2 regions of the Mycolicibacterium sp. SMGY-1XX genome follow, and region 1 is predicted to be linked to the other one. Evidence: riboswitches for the same ligand, from Rfam matches in the RefSeq annotation. Region 1 holds a riboswitch; the other holds the start of a gene.
What was found. Region 1 has a riboswitch for glycine ahead of NL241_RS23220 (hypothetical protein). Riboswitches for the same ligand answer to the same signal wherever they lie in the genome.
Positions count from the first base shown of each region.

Region 2: another riboswitch for glycine. It lies ahead of gcvP (aminomethyl-transferring glycine dehydrogenase); the one in region 1 lies ahead of NL241_RS23220 (hypothetical protein).

Region 1 covers NZ_CP101139.1:4,815,949-4,827,438, reverse strand. The annotation lists gene NL241_RS23240 (NAD(P)/FAD-dependent oxidoreductase) at 1-107, shown strand, start outside; gene NL241_RS23235 (aromatic ring-hydroxylating oxygenase subunit alpha) at 156-1,286, shown strand; gene NL241_RS23230 (hypothetical protein) at 1,757-2,305, shown strand; gene NL241_RS23225 (L-serine ammonia-lyase) at 2,429-3,814, opposite strand; gene NL241_RS23220 (hypothetical protein) at 3,900-4,250, opposite strand; glycine riboswitch at 4,212-4,303, opposite strand; glycine riboswitch at 4,305-4,396, opposite strand; gene NL241_RS23215 (hypothetical protein) at 4,447-4,959, opposite strand; gene NL241_RS23210 (TetR family transcriptional regulator) at 5,078-5,647, opposite strand; gene NL241_RS23205 (DmpA family aminopeptidase) at 5,806-6,876, shown strand; gene NL241_RS23200 (APC family permease) at 6,876-8,297, shown strand; tRNA gene NL241_RS23195 (tRNA-Ile) at 8,459-8,532, shown strand; gene NL241_RS23190 (DUF6319 family protein) at 8,738-9,109, opposite strand; gene NL241_RS23185 (HpcH/HpaI aldolase family protein) at 9,195-9,959, opposite strand; gene NL241_RS23180 (aldo/keto reductase) at 9,967-10,923, opposite strand; gene NL241_RS23175 (ATP-binding cassette domain-containing protein) at 10,923-11,490, opposite strand, start outside.
Region 2 covers NZ_CP101139.1:3,936,700-3,948,189, reverse strand. The annotation lists gene NL241_RS19100 (alpha/beta fold hydrolase) at 1-268, shown strand, start outside; gene NL241_RS19095 (putative NAD(P)H-quinone oxidoreductase, PIG3 family) at 268-1,287, shown strand; gene NL241_RS19090 (flavin reductase family protein) at 1,388-1,903, shown strand; gene NL241_RS19085 (4-hydroxyphenylacetate 3-hydroxylase family protein) at 1,900-3,351, shown strand; gene NL241_RS19080 (RidA family protein) at 3,348-3,764, shown strand; gene NL241_RS19075 (DUF1028 domain-containing protein) at 3,761-4,435, shown strand; gene NL241_RS19070 (M20 family metallopeptidase) at 4,425-5,561, shown strand; glycine riboswitch at 5,576-5,673, shown strand; glycine riboswitch at 5,674-5,775, shown strand; gene gcvP (aminomethyl-transferring glycine dehydrogenase) at 5,831-8,662, shown strand; gene NL241_RS19060 (LysM peptidoglycan-binding domain-containing protein) at 8,682-9,323, opposite strand; gene NL241_RS19055 (substrate-binding domain-containing protein) at 9,426-11,372, opposite strand; gene NL241_RS19050 (malate synthase G) at 11,454-11,490, opposite strand, start outside.

The sequences.
Region 1 (11,490 bases):
CCACTTACCGCCGCGACGGCCGGCTGGTCGCCGTTCTCGCGGTGGATCAGCCTCGCCTGTTCAACCGGTTGCGTCGCCAGATCGCGGCCACACCGGCACCCGTCTGACCTATTGCATCAGCCCCCCACCAGCAAACCCCTAGGAGCCATACGCAAATGACCACCGCTGCAGCCCCGAGCCTGCCGGAGAGCCTCATCTCCACCCTGCCCGGGCACTACTACACCGATGCGGGAGTCTTCTCCCTGGAGCAGGAGAAGATCTTCGAGGCGATGTGGTTCTGCGTGGTCCGGTCGGCGGACCTCGACAAGCCCGGCGCGTTCAAGACCGTGCAGGTGGGTCGCGAGAGCGTACTGGTGACCCGGTCACGCAAGGGGGACATCCGCGCCTTCTACAACGTGTGCCGCCACCGCGGTGCCCGATTGTGCACCGAAGAATCCGGTGAGGTCAAGCGCGCGTTCCAATGTCCCTACCATGCTTGGACTTACGATCTGGACGGCAAGCTGATCGCGGCGCCGAACCTGACCAAGATGCCCGATATCGACCGCACCGATTTCGGCCTGGCCAAGATCCAGGTGCGCGAGTGGCTGGGCTATGTGTGGGTGTGCCTGGCCGACGAACCGCCGTCGTTCGAGGACACCGTGATGCAGGAGATCGTCGAACGGCTCGGCGATGTGGAATCCATCGACCACTACAACATCGCGGATTTGAGCCTGGGTCGGCGCATCGTCTACGACGTGAAGGCCAACTGGAAGCTCATCATCGAGAACTTCATGGAGTGCTACCACTGCGCCACCATCCACCCCGAGCTCACCGAGGTGTTGCCGGAGTTCGCCGACGGCTACGCCGCGCAGTACTACGTTGGTCACGGCGCTGAATTCGGCGAGGACGTCAAGGGATTCACCGTCGACGGGTCCGAAGGACTGGACCCGATCCCCGGCGTCACCGAAGATCAGGATCGTCGCTACTACGCCATCACCGTGCGTCCGCAGGTGTTCGTCAACCTGGTACCCGACCATGTGATCGTGCACCGGATGTTCCCACTGGCCGCTGACCACACTGTCGTCGAGTGCGACTGGCTGTACCTGCCGCATGTGGTCGAACAGGGCCGCGACGTGAGCCGGTCGGTGGAACTGTTCCACCGGGTCAACCAGCAGGACTTCGACGCCTGCGAGCGTTGCCAGCCGGCGATGGATTCGCGCACCTACCGTAATGGCGGTGTGCTGGTGCCCAGCGAGCACCACATCGGCGCCTTCCACGACTGGCTGAAGGCCAAGATCGCCCACTGAGTCACCTGACACGGCAACGGCTCCGGTTGAAAACCGGAGCCGTTGCTTTTGGGTTGTGTCAGTTCAGAACCGGCGGGCTCTGACTTGAACTCCACCTCGACCGGAGGACTCGTGCGTTCAACCGACGGGCGTTCTCGATTTCTGCCGGCGCGGCATTGGGTTCGGACCAGATGTTCGTGTTCTCCGTCGCTCTACGGATCTCTTCTCGATCTGCGTCTGGATCCTGCACGAATCGTTGGCTTGTCAATCATTTGTAACCCGTTCTCTCGTGGACGGACCCCCACAGCGCTACGAACAGCCGAGCCGGAGGTCGCGAGAAGCGGACTATCCCAGCTTCGAATTCCCCGACGAGCCCACGTCCGCATAGGAGGCGGTGGAAAGGAGGTAGTGCCCTACCCATGAGATCGGCCGACACGCAGAGCAGTGTCGAGTTGTCAGTCACAGCAGCACGCAAACCTTAGGAGGAAGCAATGGCCGACGAAAAGCTCGAGATCGGCGATGAGGCTGCATCAGCGCTTGCGGTGGGACCGCGGCTACGGGTGGGGCCCGGCACCAATGTCCCGTTGCGACTCCGAACATCGGCGGTCGAAGAGTACGAAACCACTCATGGTGATGCCCTGGGTAGTCCGCGTGAACTCACCCCGGGAGCCGCCGTGGCGACGCCCCGCGCCGTCACCGCAGTTCGATTCACGAACTCGACCGGCAGGTCTATCTCTGTTGCCTACGGCCGCGCTCGACACGAATGCCAGGCAGAGTGTGGTGATCCGTGGGAAGTTCTGGGTTGGATCAATCTTGCGAGCGGGCAAAGTGCAGACCGCGCCAACCCTACGGGCACCCGTTGGTACTACTACTTCGCCCAAGACGGTTCAGGAACCAAATGGGACGGGAATTTCCCAGCGCAGGTTGTCCAGCGTGCGTTTGCTCGTTGCTGGTGTATAGGTTCGACGGACTCATTCACCGTTGGGATGGACGAAGTGGATCTCGTCGCCTTTCCTGGTGGTGTTGAGTTTACGCCCTGACCGGCGGTCGCCAGGGTGTCAATTCTGGTCCTCGTTCGGCACGCTGGTGCTTGGTACGAGGCCAATGCCCTCTTACCGAAGCGCGGTTGCTTTTGGGTTGTGGGGTTCAGAATTGGCGGCGCGTCAGCACTCGATGAAGTTCACCGGCACATTGACGGCCAGGCCGCCGGTGCTGGTCTCCTTGTACTTGGAGCTCATGTCCGCGCCGGTGGTGCGCATGGTCTCGATCACCTGGTCGAGGCTCACCCGGTGGGTGCCGTCGCCGCGCAGCGCCATGCGTGCGGCGTTGATGGCTTTACCCGCTGAGATGGCGTTGCGCTCGATGCAGGGAATCTGGACCAGGCCCTCGATCGGATCGCAGGTCAGGCCGAGGCTGTGCTCCATGGCGATTTCCGCGGCGTTCTCCACCTGTTCGGTTGTGCCGCCCAAGATTTCGGCCAGGCCCGCCGCCGCCATCGATGCCGCCGAGCCCACCTCGCCCTGGCAGCCGACCTCGGCCCCGGAGATGGACGCACGTTCCTTGTAGAGCGAGCCGATGGCGCCGGCGGCGAGCAGGAAGCGCACCGTGGTCTCGTCGCTGTCCTTCCTGCCCGCGGGGGTGTAGTGCATGGCGTAGTGCAGCACCGCCGGGACGATACCGGCCGCGCCGTTGGTGGGCGCGGTGACGATGCGCCCGCCGGAGGCGTTCTCCTCGTTGACGGCCAGCGCCACCAGGTTCACCCAGTCCTCGGCGAACTCCGGAAGCCGTTGCGGGTCTTCCTCGCTGAGGCGTTCATACCAGTCCTTGGCGCGGCGGCGGACCCGCAGTGCGCCCGGCAGCAAGCCGTCGCGGGCGATACCGCGTTGTTCGCATTCCACCATCACGTCGCGGATGTGCAGCAGCCGCCGGCGGATCTCGGCCTCACTTCTGCTGGCAGTCTCGATCTCGAGCATCAGCTCGCTGACGCTGCAACGCTTTTGGTGGCACAGTTCCAGCAGCTCCTTGGCCGAGCCGAAACCGTGTGCCGACGTGGCTGCGACGGTGGCGGGTTCGCGGCTCTCGGCCTCGGTGACGACGAACCCGCCGCCCACCGAGAAGTACGTCTCCCGGTGCAGTTCGGTGCCACCGGGCCCCAGCGCGGTGATGGTCATCCCGTTGGGGTGGAACGGCAACATGGTCAGCGGCCGGAGAATGAAATCACCCTCGGTGAGCGCGATTTCGCGGGCCCCACCGAAGTTGATCCGGCCGGTGGCGCGCATGGCGTCGACCCGACGCTCCATCTGCTCGGTACTGATCTCTTCCGGCAGAAGTCCTTCCAGCCCCAGCAGGACAGCGGTCATGGTGCCGTGACCCGCTCCGGTGGCGGCCAGCGAGCCGTACAGGTCGACACGGATGTCCCGGACGTCGTCGAAGGCGCCGAGGGTGTGCAGATCGGAGAGGAACCGCGCGGCGGCGCGCATGGGTCCCACGGTGTGCGAACTCGATGGGCCGATGCCAATCGAGAACAGCTCGAACACACTGATCGTCATGCGGTCACCGTCCTCGGCTTGTTGATCGACAGTTGATATATCAATGCTGAGTCCACGGTAGGCCAGCTGGGCGTGATGGTCAAGGTCACTGCTTCCGCGCGAGCGCGGCGACGGCCGAGACGACGAGCGCACGGTCAGCCCGGGTCAGCTGCGTGATCCGGTCGCCGTGGGCAGCGACGAGGGCGCAGAACTGCGCGTCGACGCCGGCCGGCGTCGTGCCGAATTCGAGGAAGGTGACGTCGTCGGGAGGACCTCCGTACGGCGTCCACGCCACTGCGAACTCCAGCAGTTGACGGTCATAGCTGTCCAGCGACGTGCATCTGGGTGTGGACAAGGTCGGTGTCGACAAGGCGGCCCCCGGTTCGGTCGCCTCGGCAGGTGCCGTGGCGATGTGGAACTCCCCGCTCTGTCCTGATACCTGAGAGATCTGGCGCACTCAGCGCCGTACACCTTCGGTCAGGCAATTCGGATTGCCTGTCTCCAGAGTTGCCTTCGCGCAACGGTACTGGGGCCTGAGAGATTCCCGGGGAGGATGTTGCTCCTTCGGCGCCTCGGTGTTCGAGGTTCTCCCGCCACGCGTCAACGGCTTTTCAATTGTGACGGGGGTAACGTACCGGGCTGCGCCGGCTTTGTCACGGGACGGGACCCACATCCGAGTGGCGACCCGGTAGGCGGGCCGCGTGTCGCTGCCCCGGGCCAGCGCCGCGGCGGGCGGCGAGCATGTCGGTGACGGCGCCGGTGGCGAACGCATAGACCGCCTTGTGCAACACATCGATGAGAAGTTCTTTGCGCGGCCAGGTCTGTGGTGGCGCGCCGACACCTGTGGCGTTCTCCAGGATTTGGTCATTGGTAAGCCGCACCACGGCGAATTTCGCCGACGCCAGTGGGCCGCGTAACCCGACCTCCGACATGACCGCCCGCAGCACCCCGAGCAGGATGCCCTGCCCGTAATGCATGGCCCAGTTCCGCACCAGCGGCTGCTGCCCGGGTTGTTCGGACATCCCGGTGAGGCGCTCGAGCGTGCGGGCAGGCACATGCGAGTCCGGCCGGCCCGTGATCCGCTGCTCGAGCTTTTCCCCGACCGTCATCACCGCCACCCCGGCCGCACCGGCGACGAGGCCTTCCCCCACAGCGTTTCTCAGCATGGCGCGCGGGTACCCGGGCGCGATCCCGCCAAACGATAGGCACTCATGACTGCGGAACCCCGGTAGAGCAGTCGGTGCTCAGCGGGGCGCTACTGGGCGTGGCGGGGCGACGCCGGCCTCACACCGTGTCGGGCAGCTTGGTCCCGGTCGCCAACTCCGCGTACTGGCGCATCAGCCGCAGGGCGGTGCTGCGGCTGATCTCGGGGTCGCGCGCCACGATGCGGTAGCCGAAGTAGTCCTCCATCGACATCAGCGTCATCCCGATGTCGCGGGCAGGGGAGCGGAGCGTGAACGCCCCGGCCTCGGCGCCGTCGTTGAGGAGGTCGGTGTAGAGGTCCACCTGCCGGTGGTAGATGCCCTGGACGTCCCGGCGCTGGTCGAGTTCGAACCCGGCCGCCAGCACGGCGCGCCAGATCGCTCGCCACTCGGCGTCCTCGGGTCCGCTCGGCAGGCCCGCGGCGATGGTCAGCGCCAGTTGGTGGTGGATGTCGCGGGCGCGGCGACCGAGTTCGAGCCGCTCGTCGAAGAACCGGACGTCGGAGCGCAGCGCCAGCTCACTGAGCAGCTGGGGCATGTCCTTGAAGTAGTAGCGCACCGCGTTGGTGGTCAGCCCCAGTTCGGCGGCGACGTCGGCGAGCTTGAGCGTGGCCAGGTCGTAGCGCTCGATCAGGGCGATCGCTGCGTCCATGATTTCGGCACGTCGCTCTACCTGCCGGTTCGGCCTCGCCACTGCTGGGCTCCTCTCGCGGATTCGGACCAATTTTGCCGTTCCTGTTGCGTGACTGCTCACCCGGGCGCATAGTTCTTTTCCAATTAGGAAAATAACTCTTGAACGAAGAGAAAACCATGCGTGCCAGAGATCTCGGCGTGGTCATCGGTGAACATCCAACCGGACCGTACAACGCCATCACCGACGTGGGGGGTGTCCGGGTCGGACACACCACCGTGCAGGGCGACGGAATCAACACCGGCGTCACCGTCGTCATCCCCCATGACGACATCTGGACCGAACCGGTATTTGCCGGTTCGCACCGTCTCAACGGCAGCGGCGAGCTGACCGGCCTGGAGTGGATCCGGGAGTCCGGCGAGCTCACCACCGCCATCGGCCTGACCAACACCCATAGCGTCGGCGTGGTGCGCGACGAGTTGGTGGCCGAGCAGGTGCGGGTGCGCGGTGACGGCGTGTACTGGTCGCTGCCGGTGGTGGGGGAGACCTACGACGGACTCCTCAACGACATCAACGGCTTCCATGTCCGGCCGGAGCATGTGCGCGCCGCGCTGGCGTCGGCATCGGGCGGCGCGGTGGCCGAAGGCAATGTCGGCGGCGGCACCGGCATGATCTGCCACGGCTTCAAAGGTGGCATCGGCACCGCCTCGCGCACCTTCGGCGACTACACCGTGGGCGTCCTCGTGCAGGCCAACCACGGCCGGCGCGAACGCCTGCAGATCAACGGTGTACCCGTCGGCGCCCGGATCGGCGCCGAACAGGTGCCGCTGCCCGATTACCCGGCCCGGTTCGAGCCGGGATCGGGGTCGATCATCGTCATCGTCGCCACCGACGCCCCGCTGTTGCCCCATCAGTGCCAGCGGCTGGCGCAGCGCGCATCGCTGGCCGTCGGTCGCGTCGGCGGCACAGGCGAGCAGTACAGCGGCGATCTGATGCTGGCGTTCTCCACCGGTAACCGCGGCATCCCGCCCTACGCCTGGGACGAAGACGTCGCGGTCGCCCAGCGCGAGGTCCCCGTGCGAATGGTGGTTCCGCAGTTGATGACCCGACTGTTCGACCTGACCATCGAGGCCACCGAAGAAGCGATCGTCAACACCCTCGTCGCTGCTGAAACCCTGACCGGCCACCGCGGATACACCGCGCACGCCATCGACCACACCCTGCTCACCGCACTATTTCAGGAGAACTGATGAACGCACCTACCCAGACCGAAGGGCGGCGCCTCACCGGGCATCTCGGCCCCATCGGCATCGTCTTCATGGTCGTGGCCGCGGCCGCCCCGCTGACGGTGATCGGCGGCAACATGCCGCTGGCCATGGGGCTGGGCAATGGCGCCGGCGCCCCCGTCGGCTTCGCCATCGCCGCGCTGGTGCTGCTGGTGTTCTCCGTCGGGTTCGTGACGATGACGCCCTACGTGCCCGAAGCCGGGGCCTTCTTCTCCTACGTCACCGTCGGGCTCGGCGAACGGATGGGTAAGGGCGTCGCGGTGGTGGCGCTGATCGCGTACACCGCCATCCAGATCGGCATCTACGGCTACATCGGCTGGGCCATCAGCGATACGGTCGCCTTCTACAACGGACCCGTAATCCCTTGGCCGGTCTACTCTTTCGTGATCCTCGCGATCGTCGCCGTACTCGGTTACCGGCACATCGAACTGAGCGCCAAGGTGCTCGGCGTGGCACTGGCGCTCGAGATCGGCATCGTCGTGGTGCTCGACCTGGTGATGGTGGCCAACCCGGGCCCGTCCGGCATCACCTTCGCCTCCTTCGATCCGGCCGTGTTCACCCAGGGCACCATCGGCATCGCCATCCTGTTCGCCCTCACCGGGTTCATCGGCTTCGAAGCCACCGCGGTGTTCCGAGACGAGGCGCGTGACCCCGAGCGCACCATCCCGATTGCCACCTACGCCGCCGTCATCATCATCGGCCTGTTCTACGCCGTCACCGTGTGGGCGTTCGTGGTCGCGATCGGGCCCGACAACGTGACGGCAGTGGCGAATCAGACCCTCGACGGCGAGGGCAACATGCTGCTGGACACCACTGCCTCGATGCTGGGGACCATCGGCCGCGACATCGTGAACGTGCTGCTGCTGACCAGCCTGTTCGCCTGCGTGCTGTCGTTCCACAACGTGATCGCGCGGTATCAGTTCGTGCTGGCGCGCAAGGGCCTGTTCCCGCAGCGGCTGGCCGCGGTGCACGAGTCACATGACTCGCCGGCGTTCTCGTCGCTGGTGCAGACCGTGACGGCGGCCATCATCGTCGGGATCCTCGCGGTGCTGGGTATCGACCCGCTGGTCGGCGTATTCGGCTCGATGGCCGGCGTGGCCACCGTCGGCATGGTGATCCTGATGCTCACCACCTCGATCGCGGTGCTGGCGTTCTTCCTGCGTAACCGGGACCGGGTGTCCGGCGTGTTCCAGACGCGCATCGCGCCCGCCGTGGCCGTGCTCGGCTTGCTGGGCAGCCTGTGGCTGGTGCTGTCGAACTTCACGCTCGTCACCGGTGGCAGCGTCACTCTGAGCACCATCCTGGCGGCCATTCCGTTCGTCGGGCTGGTGGTCGGTGCGCTGGCGTGGAAGCCTTCGACGTCGATATCTACCCGCGTGAACTGACTCTGGTTTGAGACACCGGTGACGCCGGTGTTTGGCGGGATTTCCGGACGTGGCCGCAGTATCAATCAGACGCATCGAGGTCAACGGCGGCGCGCCTCGCGGATCCGTTTGGCAGGGCTGCGTGGCCGCGTGCGAAGATAGCGGCCGCGCAGACGCGCCACGGGGCGGTAGCTCAGTTGGTTAGAGCCGGGGACTCATAATCCCTTGGTCGCGGGTTCGAGCCCCGCCCGCCCTACAAAGGCCGTGTATTGCTTCGGTTGATGCTGGTCGTTTCTGTTTCGGGTGATGCCTGACAGTTGTGTCGGTTGATCCTTGACACTCCCTTGATGAGGGAGCTGAGCGTGGCCAGGCAGCGGGTTCGAGCCCCGCCCGCCCTACAACCTGGTGGCGCGAGGTCCGAGTCATGCTCGACGCCGACGGGCGTGCAGTTTCCACAAGCCTCAGTCCAAATCCGCCAGTACCCTGCGCGCCGCTTCGAGCTCGGCCTCCAATGCCGCGACCTTCGCGGCCTGTTGCGAGCGTGCCTCTTCGATCACGGCATCGATCGGGGTGGAGAGGTCTTCGTGCAGTTCCCTGGCCGCGCGGGACACGGCGGACGCAGCGACGGCGACGTTGCGGGCCAGGTAGGTGGAACCCTGCTTCAGTTCGGCATGCCATTCACCGTCGGCGGAGCCGGTGACGGTCAGGGTCAGCTCGATGGTCTTGGCTTTCCTGCCGGCGCCCCGTTTGGCAGGGGTCTTCGTCGGAGTCTCCTCAGCGACTGGTGCGGTGGGCGCTGCCTCTGCTGCCGGGGTGTCTACAGTGATCGTCACGGCGTACCTCTCGTCGAAGATGGCCCGCGATGAGCGGGACCGGCGGACGACAGCCATTAGAACACACGTTCGACACCGGGTGGGCTCAACCCCCCGTCGCTGCTTTGAGGTGCGCGGCGGCCGCGAGTTTCAGATGGGTGAGGTCTGAGGCCACCGACGCGAACGTGAAACCGTCGGCCAGTCGGCGAGCGGCCGTCGCACCGTCAGGGGTGTGGATACCGGCCGCGATCCCTGCCGCTGCCGCCGCCTCGCTGACGCGCCGCAGTGCGGATTCGAACTCGTCATCGACAGCGGGATCCTGCGGATGTGTCCCGCCGACAGCGAGGCGCAGATCTGACGGGCCGACATACACGCCAGCCAGACCCGTTGTCTGACAGATGCTCTCGACGTTCTCCAGACCCTGGGGAGTTTCGATCATGGCCAACACCACGGTGTCGGCGTCGGCGACAGCGGGCGTGGGGCCGATGCGCAACTGCGAGCGCATCGGCCCGTAGGAACGAATCCCGTTGGGCGGGTAGGTCGCTGCATTGACTGCCGCGGCAGCTTCGGCGGCAGTGTTGACCAAGGGCACGATGACACCGGCCGCACCGGCGTCGAGCGCACGCCCAATGGGGGTGGGGTGGTTGGCCTCGATACGGATCAGGCCCACAGGGCCGTGGGCGGCGTCGATAGCCGTCAGACCCGCGATCATGCCCGAGTAGCCGATGAGGCCGTGCTGCATGTCGAGGGCGATGTAGTCATATCCGACGTGGGCCAGCCACTCGGTCGAGACGGGGGAGTCGAGCACCGACCAGTAACCGATCAGGCGTTCGCGGCGACGCAGCCGTTCGGCGAATCCGCTTGCAGTCATGGGCTTCCTAGCGGTTGTAGTTGGGCATGGCGCCGCGCAGGCCGACGCCGATGTCGTCACACTGGGCAACGAGTTCGTCGTCGAGTGGTCCGGCGTTGATGGCGGCGATGTTGTTCTCCAGGTGGCTGACCTTGGAGCCGCCGAGCAGAATCGGTCCGGCGACCGGCTTGCTGACCAGCCACCGCAGTGCCAACTCGGTCATCGGGAGGCCGGCCTTGTCGGCCAGGGTGCTCAGCTGCGCGATCGCGTCGAACACCGCTGCGTTCCAGTACCTCTGCTTGTACATCGACGCCAGCCGGGAGTCGCCGAACCGACCTTCGGCGGGGTCGGCGTCAAGAGAGTGCCTGCCGGTGAGCAGTCCGCCTCCCAGCGGGTTGTACACCATGGTGATCAGGCCGGTGACGGCGGCGAACTCGGCGTATTCGTCTTCGATGCGGCGGGCCAGGAGGTTGTAGACCTGCTGGGCCACCAGAGGCCGGGGCGCCCCGACTTCGTCAGCAAGGTGGTTGATCTCGGCGATCTGCCAGGCCGCGTAGTTGGACACTCCGAGGGCACCGATCTTGCCTTCCTCCACCAACTGGGCCACGGTGCTCAACGTGTCGCGCAAGGGTGTGGCGCGGTCAGGCTGGTGCAGATAGAACAGGTCGACGCGCTCGATACCGAGGCGGCGCAGGCTGCCTTCCACGCTGGCACGCAGGCCGAAAGGCGACAGTGGTGCATTGCCGTCGGCATCGGGATGCGGAATCCCGGCTTTGGTGGCGATGGTGACATCGTCGCGGCGACCACGCAGCACCTGAGCGAGGATCTTCTCTGATTCACCCCCGGCGTAGCCGTTGGCGGTGTCGATATGGGTGATGCCGGCGGCCAACGCGGCATCGACCATCTTCCCGGCATCGGCGGCCGCCACGGTGTCACCAAACGTCATGGTGCCCAGCGCGGGGCGGGTGAAGTCGAGATCGGGCATCAGGCTGCTCCTTGCACGGCGGTGTGGGTGGTGGTCATGCGTGCGACGACGTTGCGGGGTTTGATTCCGACCATGGTCGTGGGATCCAGCGCCGCTGCTCGCAGCGCGATGGTGTAGGGCTCGCGGGGGTGGGCGAGAACCTCTGCGGTGGAGCCGGATTCGACGATACCGCCCGATCGCATGACGACGATGGTGTCGCTGATCTCGCGTACCACCCCGAGGTTGTGGGAGATGAACACATAGGTCAGCCCGGTCTCGCGTTTGATGTCGCGCAGCAGGTCGAGCACCTGCGCCTGCACGGACACATCGAGCGCGCTGGTGGCTTCGTCGCACACCAGCAGGTCGGGTTCGCTGGCCAGTGCACGCGCGATCCCGATCCGTTGGCGCTGGCCACCGGAGAACTCGGCCGGCTTACGCCGCAGTGCGCTGGTGGGCAGCCCCACCTGATCGATGAGTTGGGCGGCGCGGGCCTCGCGGTCACGCCGGCTCCGGACACCGCGCAGGCGAAGCGGTTCGCCGACGATGTCCACCGCGTTCAGGTGCGGGTCCAACGATCCGTACGGGTCT
Region 2 (11,490 bases), 880 kb from region 1:
CCTGTCGCACGCCGATCCGGATCGTGGTCACGCCGCCGTCGCCGCGTACCGGTCCGAAGACGGCGTGGGCCGCTACCCGGGTCCGGTGCTGTGCCTGGCATCGGCCCGCGACCCGCGGGCATTCCCCCGTCGCGGTGCCATTCTCGCGGCGTTCCCGCAGGCCGCTGAACACGTCCTGGTTGACGGCGACATCGCCAGTCCTGAAACGTGCGCGGCCGAATTCGCCCGCGTCATCGTGGAGTTCCACCACAGTGTGGTGCCACGGTGATGCGCGCTGCCCTGCTGCGGGGTGCCGACGGCCCACGCTCGCTGAGCATCGCCGAGATCCCGGTCCCGCAACCGGGCCCCGAAGAGGTGCTGGTGGCCGTAGGCGCCGTCGGGGTCAACAACGCCGAGGTCCTGCAAACGCGGGGGATCATGCCGGCGCCGTCCGGCGGTGTCCCCGGCCTGGAGTGCGCCGGAACCGTGGTATGCGTCGGAGCCCGGGTGCAGACGGTCAAACCCGGCGACCGCGTCGCAGCGTTGACCCGGGCGGGGTCCTATGCCGAGTACGTGGCCGTGCCCGCGGGTGCGTGCGTCGTCGTACCCGACGATCTCGACCTGGCCGTCGCCGGCGCCTTCCTCGAAGCAGCGGCCACGGCGTGGTGGAACCTGGTGCACCGGGGGCGGATCCGGCGAGGCGAGCGCGTGCTGATCCACGGCGCCGCAGGCGGGGTCGGCTCGATGGCCGTACAGCTGGCCAGGGCGCTCGGTGCCGAGGTGATCGGAACAGCCCGGGGGCCGGTGAAGAGCGCGTTGTGCACCGAACTCGGTTGTCGCCGTGTGATCGACTACGGCTCCGAGGACGTCTTCGACGTGCTCCGGGAGATCGCACCCGGTGGCGTCGATCTGATCCTGGACAATCAGGGAGCCGCCGCGGTCGGCGACAATCTCGCGGCGCTGGCGCCGTTGGGCCGGCTCGTCATCGTCGGGGTGGCATCGGGAACCGACGCGGTGGTGGACCTGGCAGCCCTGATGTCCGGGGGGACGGAGATCTCCTCGTCGAGCCTGGGCCGGCTGTCCGACGACAGCCGAGCCGCGATATGTCGATCCGTGGAAGCCGAGGTATTGCCGTTGCTGAGGGCGGGAACGGTGACGCCCGTGCTGGACCAGACGTTCGATTTCGACCAGATAGTCTCTGCGCACCACAGATTCGCCGCGCCGGAACGGTCAGGCAAGGTCGTGGTCACCATGCCGGGTTACATCTCGAAATCCGATGCAACGCAGCATAATCAACTCTTTGCTTGATATGGCCGCGGAAGCCAGCATGGAAGGTGCGGATTCGACGCCGAGCTTCCGCGATGACCGTCATGAACTCGAATTGCGAGGGACCACAATGAAATCCGCTATGACATCGGCCGCCGCGCAGGACTACATCCGCGCGATCAGCTGCGCTGCCACTCCGGTCACCATCGTCACCACCTGCGCACAGGAGGCCCGGTGGGGGCAGACGGTTTCCGCGGTGAGCAGAGTGTCCGACGAGCCGGCGGTTCTCGGCGTCTGCATCAACCGGCGCAGCCCCATCAATGCGGCGATCCGCTCCACAGGTGCGTTCAATGTCTCGTTGCTCGGCTACGAGCAGCGCGGCGCCGCAGACAGTTTCGCCGGGCGTCAGCATCCCGGTCGCCCCGCGTTCACGTTTCTCGACGAAGAGTGGCGTGACGGTCTCAACGGCCTGCCGGTCTTCACCGCCAGCGTGGCCGCCTTCGAATGTGAGCTGCACAGTGTCACGGCTGTGGGCTCGCATCACCTGTATCTCGGTCAGGTGCGCCACGTTGTGCACACCGACGCCGAACCGCTGCTGCACCTTCGCGGCAACTACCGCGCCCTGGCGGCGCACCACACGGAAGGACATCGCAGATGATCAAGACCGGCGAGGAGTACCGGGACAGCATCAACACCGGGCGCGAAATCTACATCGACGGCGAGCAGGTGCACGATGTCACCAAGCATCCGATGTTCGCCCCGATCATCGACATCCGGTCTCGCATCTACGATCTGGCGCACGAAGCGGCCAGCCAGGAGGTCATGACCTATGTCGACGACAACGGTGAGCGCAACGCGGTCGCGAACAAGCTGCCTCTGACACAACAAGACTGGCACGACAAGCGTGCGGCTATCGATCTCGTGCTCGACGAGGTGCGCGGCGTGGTCACCCGCGTCGGCGACGAGACCGTCGGCGAGATGTGGGCGCTCTACGACGGCCAGGATGTGCTCAACGAAGTGGATCCACGTTTCGCCGAGAACATCCGCCGCCACGTCCAGAAAGCCGCCACCGGGGACCCGTTCCACATCTCGGCCAACACCGACCCCAAAGGTGATCGGTCGAAGCGCCCGCAGGACCAGGATCCCGACATGCTGCTGCACGTCGTCCGCGAAACCGACGAAGGCATCATCGTCCGAGGCGCCAAATACGAGACCGCCGCGCCGTACGCGACCCAGGCCTACACCAAGCCCACCATCGCCAACTGGGGCGATGACAAGCTCTCCGATTACGCCGTCGGTTTCATCGCCGACCTCAATGCGCCCAATCTGAAGTTCATCTGCCGCACCGGTTTTGCCGGCCGCCGCGATGCGGCGGACTATCCACTGTCGAACCGGGTGGATGAGGTGGAGTCCCTGGTGATCTTCGACAATGTACTCATCCCGTGGGACGACATCCTGTTCTACCGGCACACCAGGGCAGCGACGTTCGTGCGCAGCTGCCTGCACCGCTACAGCGCGCTGCCCTACGTCCACCGCTCGATCCGGTTCGCGGACCTGATGATCGGTGCTGCCCTGTTCAACGTCCGGCAGACGGGATTGGACAAGAACCCCGCCGTACAGGAGAAGCTGGCGATGCTGGCGTGCTACCGCGAGGGTATCGAGGCGCACCTGACGGCCTCCATCGCCACCGCCGAGACCAGTCCCGGCGGTCTGCTGATGCCCAACCAGTCGCTGCTGTATGCGGGGCGGGTCTGGGCTCAGACCCAGCTGCCGCAGATGATCCATCTCGCCCGCGAACTCTGTGGGGGGCAGATCTGCATCACGCCGGACTCGGCCACGTTCGCCCACCCCGGTGCAAGCCCCTGGCTGGAGAAGTTCTACTCGATCAACGATGACTGGCAGGCCGACGATCGGCGCAAGCTGCTGGCATTCGCCCGGGATCTGCTCAACAGCGATTACGCCGGTCACCGGCTGACCTTCCAACTGTTCGCCCAGGCGCCGCCGTTCGCCCATTACCAAGCCGTGTACCGCAACTTCGACTACGACAACGCACTCGATCTGGTCAGGTCCGCTGCCGAGCTGTCCGACCGGGTGGGCGGCGCATGACCCACCGGCGGATCCGTCCGTTCAACACCAAGGACACCTACCCCGAACAGAATCTCGACAATGACCTGTGCCAGGCCGTCGTCGCCGGCGACACCATCTATCTGCGCGGGCAGATCGGGCAGGATCTCGACACCGGGCGCAACGTCGGTGTCGGCGACGTGGCCGCCCAGACCGAGCAGGCGATGTCCAACATCGCCGCGCTGCTCGACGAGGCGGACTCTTCTGTCGCCGACATCGTCAAAGTGACGATCTACCTTGTCGATCCGCGATACCGGGAGAGCGTGTACCGCGTGGTAGGACGCTGGCTCGAGGGGGTGCACCCGGTGTCGACCGGGGTGGTGGTCAGTGCGCTGGCCCGGCCCGAGTGGCTGGTCGAGGTGGACGTGATCGCCGTGAAGCAGGGGGCGTCATGACGTTCTCGATGGCGGCGCTGGACCGCGACACCGGAGCGTTCGGCATGATCATCGCCTCGTCCTCGCCGGCGGTGGCGTCCCGGTGCCTCAACATTCGCCCGGGCCTGGGCGCCGCCGCCAGCCAGAACGTCACCGATCCCCGGCTGGGTGGGCAGCTGCTGGACCGGCTCGCCGAAGGCGCCGAGCCGCAGGCCGCGATGACCGCTGTGGTGGCCGACCACGCTTTGCGCGACTACCGGCAGTTGACCGTGCTCGACGCGGCCGGGCGCACCGCGGCCTACAGCGGGGCCGGGGCGCTCGGTGTGCATCACCACGTGGCCGGTGACGGCGTGGTGGCGGCCGGCAACATGCTTGCCGGGCCGGCGACCATCACCGAGCTGATCCGCGGCTACGAGACCTCGGGGGCCGACGAGTTCGAAGCCCGCCTGTTGGCCGGGCTCAACGCCGCGCTGACCGCCGGCGGAGAGGAGGGTCCGGTGTATTCCGCGGGCCTGTTGGTCTATCGGGAGGTCGCTTGGCCGGAGACCACCCTGCGCGTGGACTGGGACGAAGATCCCTACACCCGGCTGGCCGAACTGTGGGAGGTCTGGGAACCCCAGCGCGACGACTACGTGCGGCGTGCCCTGGACCCGTCGGCTGCGCCCAGTTTCGGGGTCCCCGGTGATCTCTGAGCCCAAGGCGGCCGCCGGCGATCACCTGCGGCGCAACTGGGAGCTGGTGCGCGGGGTCAGTACCGCCCTGCATGCCGACCCCGAACTGGCGTGGCACGAGGTGCGGGCGCACCGGATGCTGACCGGGCTGCTGGCCGATCGCGGTTTCCGCGTCGACCACCGCGCCGGGGGACTCGACACCGCGTTTCACGCTCGCGCCGGCACCGGCCCGTTGCACGTCGCTTTCGTGGCCGAATACGACGCGCTGCCCGGGCTCGGCCACGCCTGCGGGCACAACCTGATCGCCGCGTCGGCCATCGGGGCGGCGCTGATGGTGCAGGAGGCCGACCGCGGACAGGGCCTCACCGTGCACGTCCTGGGCACGCCGGCCGAAGAGGGCGGCGGCGGCAAGATCGTGATGCTGGAGGCCGGTGAGTTCGACGGCCTGGACGCCGCGCTGATGATTCATCCGGGGCCGGTTGACGCCCCGCGGGCCGAGCCGATGGCGGTGGCGCACTGGCGTGTCACGTATCGGGGTGTCAGCGCCCACGCGGGGGCCTATCCGCATCTGGGGGTCAACGCTGCCGATGCGTTCACCGTGGCGCAGGTGGCGATCGGCCTGCTGCGCCAGCAGCTGCCGGCGACGGTGCGGGTCCACGGGGTGGTGACCTCAGCGGGGTCGGCGCCCAACGCCATCCCCGACTCGGCGTCAGGCCGCTGGTATGTCCGTGCCCGCACACTCGCCGAGCTGACCGGCATCGAGAAGCGGATCCGCGCCTGCTTCCAGGCCGGTGCCCTGGGCAGTGGCTGTGATCTCGACATCGAGTTGGAGTCCGCGCCCTACTCGGAATTCCGCACCGACGACGAGATCCTGGACCTGTTCGTCGCGAACGCGGCCGCGCTGGGTCGGGATATGAGCGTCGAGCCGCCGGAAGGGGCGGGGGCCATGGCGTCGGCGTCGACCGACATGGGCAATGTGTCGCAGGTGGTGCGCGCCATCCACCCGTATCTGGGCATCGGTTCCCTGCCCGCGGTCAACCATCAACGTGAGTTCGCCGACGCCGCGGTGGGGCCGCAGGCGGAGGCCGCACTGCGCGACGGTGCCACCGCACTGGCATGGACGGCGCTCGATCTCGCCGGGCGGTAGTATCGCAGTTGCATCGCCCTCTCGCGGGAGAGTTCTGTGACCGCCAGCCACAGACGCCGAAGGAGCAACACCTCTCCGTCAACCTCTCAGGCCCCCGGACCGCGTCAGACCACGATGCCTCTGGAAAGCGGTGCGCGCACCCGCCCATGGGGAAAGGCCTGATCGGCCGAATCTCTCAGGCAGCCCGGTTCGGGTCGACGACAGAGGGGGAGGACGCGATAGTTCGTCCTGCTGCCTAGGAGTTCGTGTTGGCCCTCTCCGATGACGCGCTGTTCAACGACAGCGCCCCGAAATTCGCCGATCGGCACATCGGTCCCGGCGCCGCCGATATCGACACCATGCTCAGTGTCATCGGTGTGCAATCCCTCGACGAGCTTGCGGCCAAGGCGCTTCCGGCCGGCATCCTCGACGCACTGGACGCCGACGGGGTGGCGCCGGGTCTCGACAAGCTGCCGCCCGCGGTGTCCGAGCACGAGGCCCTGGCCCAGCTGCGCGCCATGGCCGACGCCAACACCGTCGCGGTCTCGATGATCGGGCAGGGCTACTACGACACGCTCACCCCGCCGGTCTTGCTGCGCAACATCATGGAGAACCCGGCCTGGTACACGGCCTACACGCCGTACCAACCGGAGATCAGCCAGGGCCGCCTCGAAGCGCTGCTGAACTTCCAGACCATGGTCGCCGACCTCACCGGACTCGACATCGCCAATGCCTCGATGCTCGACGAGGCCACCGCCGCGGCCGAGGCGATGACGCTGATGCAGCGCGCCGCCCGCGGCAAGGCGACCCGCCTGGCCGTCGACGTCGACGTCTTCCCGCAGACCGCTGCCGTGTTGGCCACCCGGGCGCGGCCGCTCAACATCGAGATCGTCACCGCTGACCTGCGCGAGGGTCTGCCCGAGGGTGATTTCTTCGGCGTCATCGCGCAACTGCCCGGCGCCAGCGGACGCATCACCGACTGGTCCGCGTTGATCAAGCAGGCCCACGAACGCGGCGCGCTGGTGGCCCTGGGTGCCGATCTGCTGGCCATGACGCTGGTGGCTCCGCCCGGAGAGATCGGTGCCGACGTGGCGTTCGGCAGTGCGCAGCGCTTCGGCGTGCCGATGGGATTCGGCGGCCCGCATGCCGGTTACCTCGCCGTGGCCACCAAGCAGGCCCGCCAGCTGCCGGGCCGGCTGGTCGGGGTCTCGGTGGATGCCGACGGCGCTCCGGCGTACCGGTTGTCGCTGCAGACCCGCGAGCAGCACATCCGCCGCGACAAGGCCACCAGCAACATCTGTACCGCGCAGGTGCTCTTGGCCGTGATGGCCGCGATGTACGCCAGCTATCACGGCGCCGAAGGGTTGACCGGTATCGCCCGGCGGGTGCACGGGCACGCCGCGCGGGTGGCGGCCGCCCTCGGCGATGCGCTGGTGCATGACACGTTCTTCGACACCGTGCTCGCATTGGTGCCGGGCCGCGCCGACGAGGTGGTGGCCGCGGCCAAGGCGCTGGGCATCAACCTGTGGCGGGTGGACGCCGACCACGTGTCGGTGGCATGTGATGAAGCCACCACCGACGCCCACGTGGCCTCGGTGCTGCAGGCCTTCGGTGTGTCCGCCGCCGACGCCGAGCCGGTCGACATCGAGACCCGGACCTCGGAGTTCCTGACGCATCCGGCGTTCACCACCTACCGCACCGAGACGGCGATGATGCGCTACCTGCGGTCACTCGCCGACAAGGACCTGGCACTGGACCGCACGATGATCCCGCTCGGCTCGTGCACCATGAAGCTCAACGCCGCGGCCGAGATGGAATCCGTCACCTGGCCGGAGTTCTCCCGCCAGCACCCGTTCGCCCCGGCCGGCGACAGCGCAGGCCTGCGCACCCTGATCGCCGAGGTGGAAGCCTGGCTGGTGGCCGTCACCGGCTACGACGCGGTCTCGCTGCAGCCCAACGCCGGCTCGCAGGGGGAGTACGCCGGGCTGCTGGCGATCCACGATTACCACGCCAGCCGCGGTGAGAGTCACCGCGATGTGTGTCTCATCCCGTCGAGTGCGCACGGCACCAACGCCGCGTCGGCGGCCCTGGCCGGCATGCGCGTCGTGGTGGTGGCCTGCCGGACCAACGGCGACGTCGACCTCGACGATCTGCGCGCCAAGGTGGCCGAGCACGCGGAGAACCTCGCAGCGCTGATGATCACCTACCCGTCCACCCACGGCGTTTACGAACACGACGTCGAGGAGATCTGCGCCGCGGTGCACGACGCCGGCGGCCAGGTCTACGTCGACGGCGCCAACCTCAACGCCTTGGTCGGTCTGGCCCGGCCGGGCAAGTTCGGCGGCGACGTCAGCCACCTCAACCTGCACAAGACGTTCTGCATCCCGCACGGTGGCGGCGGACCCGGCGTCGGACCGGTGGCGGTGCGCTCACATCTGGCGGAGTTCCTGCCCGGTCACCCGCTGGCCCCGGAACTGCCGACCGGTCACGTGGTGTCGGCGGCGCCGTACGGGTCGGCGTCGATCCTGCCGATCACGTGGGCCTACATCGCGATGATGGGTGCCGACGGGTTGCGGGCCGCCACGCTGACGGCGATCGCGTCGGCCAACTACATCGCCCGCCGCCTCGACGAGTACTACCCCGTGCTCTACACGGGCGAGAACGGCATGGTGGCCCACGAGTGCATTCTCGACCTGCGCGGCATCACCAAGACCACCGGCGTCACCGTCGACGATGTGGCAAAACGCTTGGCGGACTACGGTTTTCATGCTCCGACCATGAGCTTCCCGGTGGCGGGGACGCTGATGGTGGAACCCACCGAGAGTGAATCGCTGGCCGAAGTTGACGCGTTCTGCGAGGCCATGATCGCCATCAAGGCCGAGATCGACAAGGTGGGCTCGGGCCAGTGGGCAAAAGAGGACAACCCGCTGCGCAATGCCCCGCATACCGCGGAGTGCCTGCTCGTCGACAAGTGGGAACACCCCTACACCCGCGAGGAAGCGGCCTATCCGCTGGGCAAGAACTACCGGCCCAAGGTGTGGCCGCCGGTGCGGCGCATCGACGGCGCCTACGGCGACCGCAACCTGGTGTGCTCGTGCCCGCCCGTGGAGGCGTTCGCCTGACGCGCGCTGAGCCTGGAGCTCACCCCAGCGACGGGAAGAAGATCACCTGTCCCACGCTGAGGTGATCGGGGTTGGTGATCCGGTTGGCGGCGGCCACCAGCGCGACCCTGGTGGCGACGTCGTGGTCGCCGTACTGGTCGGTGGCCAGTTCCCACAGAGTGTCGCCGGCGGCGACGTGATGCCGCCTGTTGAGCCGTGGCTGGATGAGAACGGTGCCGACGGCGGGATCCTGGTCGCCGAGGTGGTTGGCGACGGTGATGATCGGCCACAATCCCTGTTCGCCGTACCAGCGCTCGGCGAGATTGCGGGGGTTCTCGCCGGCCACCACGGTGTGATGCCCGACGTTCTGCAGGTCCGGGATCAGCAGGCGTTCGCCGACCACCAGGTCGCGTTGTCCGGCGTGATTGGCGACCTCGATGATCGTCTTGGCGGCGATGTCACCGTAGTAGTGCTGTGCCAGTGAGCCGGTGGTGTCGCCGGCGCGCACCTTGTGGCGGAAGGTGACGTAGGGGATCTCCAGCTCCTGGCCCACCAGGATGTGATTCGGATCTGCCAGGGTGTTGTGGACGGCGATCACCGGGAACAGGGCGGCGTCACCGTAAAAGTGCTGAGCCAACGACGACAGCGTGTCACCGGTGACCACCTGATATTTCAAGATCATGGCGGGGTCCTTCGCTCGACTGGAAGCGCGCCGGGTCGAGGCGCACAGCCAGTCTGGGGAGGACCGCCGGGGCGGCTCACGAGTAGTGAGCTACCCCAATCCTCAACTCAGCATCGAGTCGAGCGCGGATCCGAACTCCGGTGCATCGGTGTTGGGCACGTTCTGGTACGTACCGCCGCTGATCTCGGCGACGGACTCCCACGTGGGCCGGTCGGGGTCGTCGCCGACGTTGATGACGTTCACCGCAACCGGGCGAGCCGGGTCGTTGCTGGACCGGATCAGATCCTGTAGGCCCTGGGCTCCCAGCGACTGATCGCTATGGGGACCGGCGGTGATCACCAGTACCGAATTCGTCTGATCCGGACGGAATCCGGTCAGCGCATCGGCGTAGACGTTGCGCAACGTGGTGAACGACACCCTGCCGGCAGAGCCGGGGGTCAGCCCGTTCAACGCCGCATCGAGTGCCTGACTGCGGGGCTGACCGCCGGCGTCGTCACTCAGTGGGCCCGCGGCCACCAGCGTGGAGCCCGCACCGCCGTCGAACGTGATCAGGCCCACCACCGCGTTGGGTGCCATGGCGCGGATCCGTTCCTCCAGGGCGCCGACCACCGGCGCCAGGTTCAGCGACCGGTCCAGCATGATGGTCACCGCCGGGGCGGTGGCTGGCGCGGTCAGGGCGTCGGCCAGTGCCACCCGTTGCTCGTCGTCGGCCACCGTCAACGTCTCCGGCAGCTCGCCGAACGGTGTGACATCGTTGCCTGGCGGCGTGCCGTCGGTGGTGCGGAAACCGGCCGCCGCCAGTTCGCTCTGCTGTTCGGGGTCACGCAAGAAACGCTCGAATTGGCTTGCAGCGCTGATCTGTTCGGGGGAAAGCCAGTCGCCCCCGAGCAGCACGGCGGGGAAGTCAGCGACGGGCACCGGGCCGGGCGGCAGCCAGGAGGCCACGGTGGCGGCGGCGTCGGGCAGGTCGGTGCTGCGTTTGAAGAGCTGCTGTTCGGTGGTTGCGACGGCATGGACGTCCGAGGCGGCCGGGTCGTCACCTTCGAGCAGCGCCGACATGGCGGTGTTCGCGGAGGAGTCGGCCAACTCCGGCTGACCCGACCGCAGCGTCCGGACCGCGGCGGTGCCATCGGTGGCGGGTGCGCCGGACGGCGCGGCTGCTGCGGCCACCGCCTCGGCCGCCAGGTACGCGGCGTCACTGTCATCGCTGGTGGGCAACGCCAGCCGCAGCGATCCCCAGCCGCGCAGATTCAGCCCGTCGAGCGCGGTCGGGTTGGACTGCAGACCCGGCAGCGTTCCCCAGTTCTGCTCCGCGAGCGCGGCCTCGAGCTGCGGGCGGACCGCAAGCAGCACCGGCGACGTGACCAGCGACTTGCTGGCACTGATGGTGCGCGGGTCGACGACGGCCTGCAGCCGCGCCGAGGACACCGAGCTCCCCGGGATCCACAGCGCCGGCTTGTCGCCGAGGTCGCCGGGCCATTCACCGGACAGGCCGTCGATGACGGCATCGGAGTCGCCCGCCTTGACTGCGACCGCGACACAGTGATCGCCCACGGGGGTTGCCGAGGAGTTGAATTTCTCGGCCAGCGGACCCAGCGGTTCGGCGATTGCCGGATCGGCGATCACAGCCACGGTCATCTCGCCCTCCACACAGCGGGAGGCCGCGGTGGCAGACCGATCCGAGAGCGCGTCACCGAAGAACCGCCACAGGATCACGGCTGCCACCACCACGACGACGGTGACGAGCGCGGCGATCACACCGACGCTCACACCCCGTCGGCCCGGCGCCACCGTGCGGTGGCTGCCCGTCCATTCACCTTCGTTGCGGTGACCGCCTGACGGTGGACCGGCGGCGCGGATGACGGCGGTCTGGTCGTCGTCGGCCGGCGGCTGATCCGGCCCATCTTCGAAACCGCTTGTGCTCGAGGTGGGTTCGGCACGGTAACGCTCGTCGTCGTTGAATTCATCGTCCGGCTTGTACTCCGAAGAGTAGTCCGGGTATTCGATGTCGTCGTCATCATCGGGCCCGGGCTTGCTGTGCCTACCCATGCCTCGACCCGCCTAACACGTGTGGACCTCTCCTCTGACCGGTTCCCGCTCAGGCGCTAAAGAACCCGGCGACGAGTGTAGTCACTGCCGGGCGGCTGCTTTGTATTCGCGGCGGCGG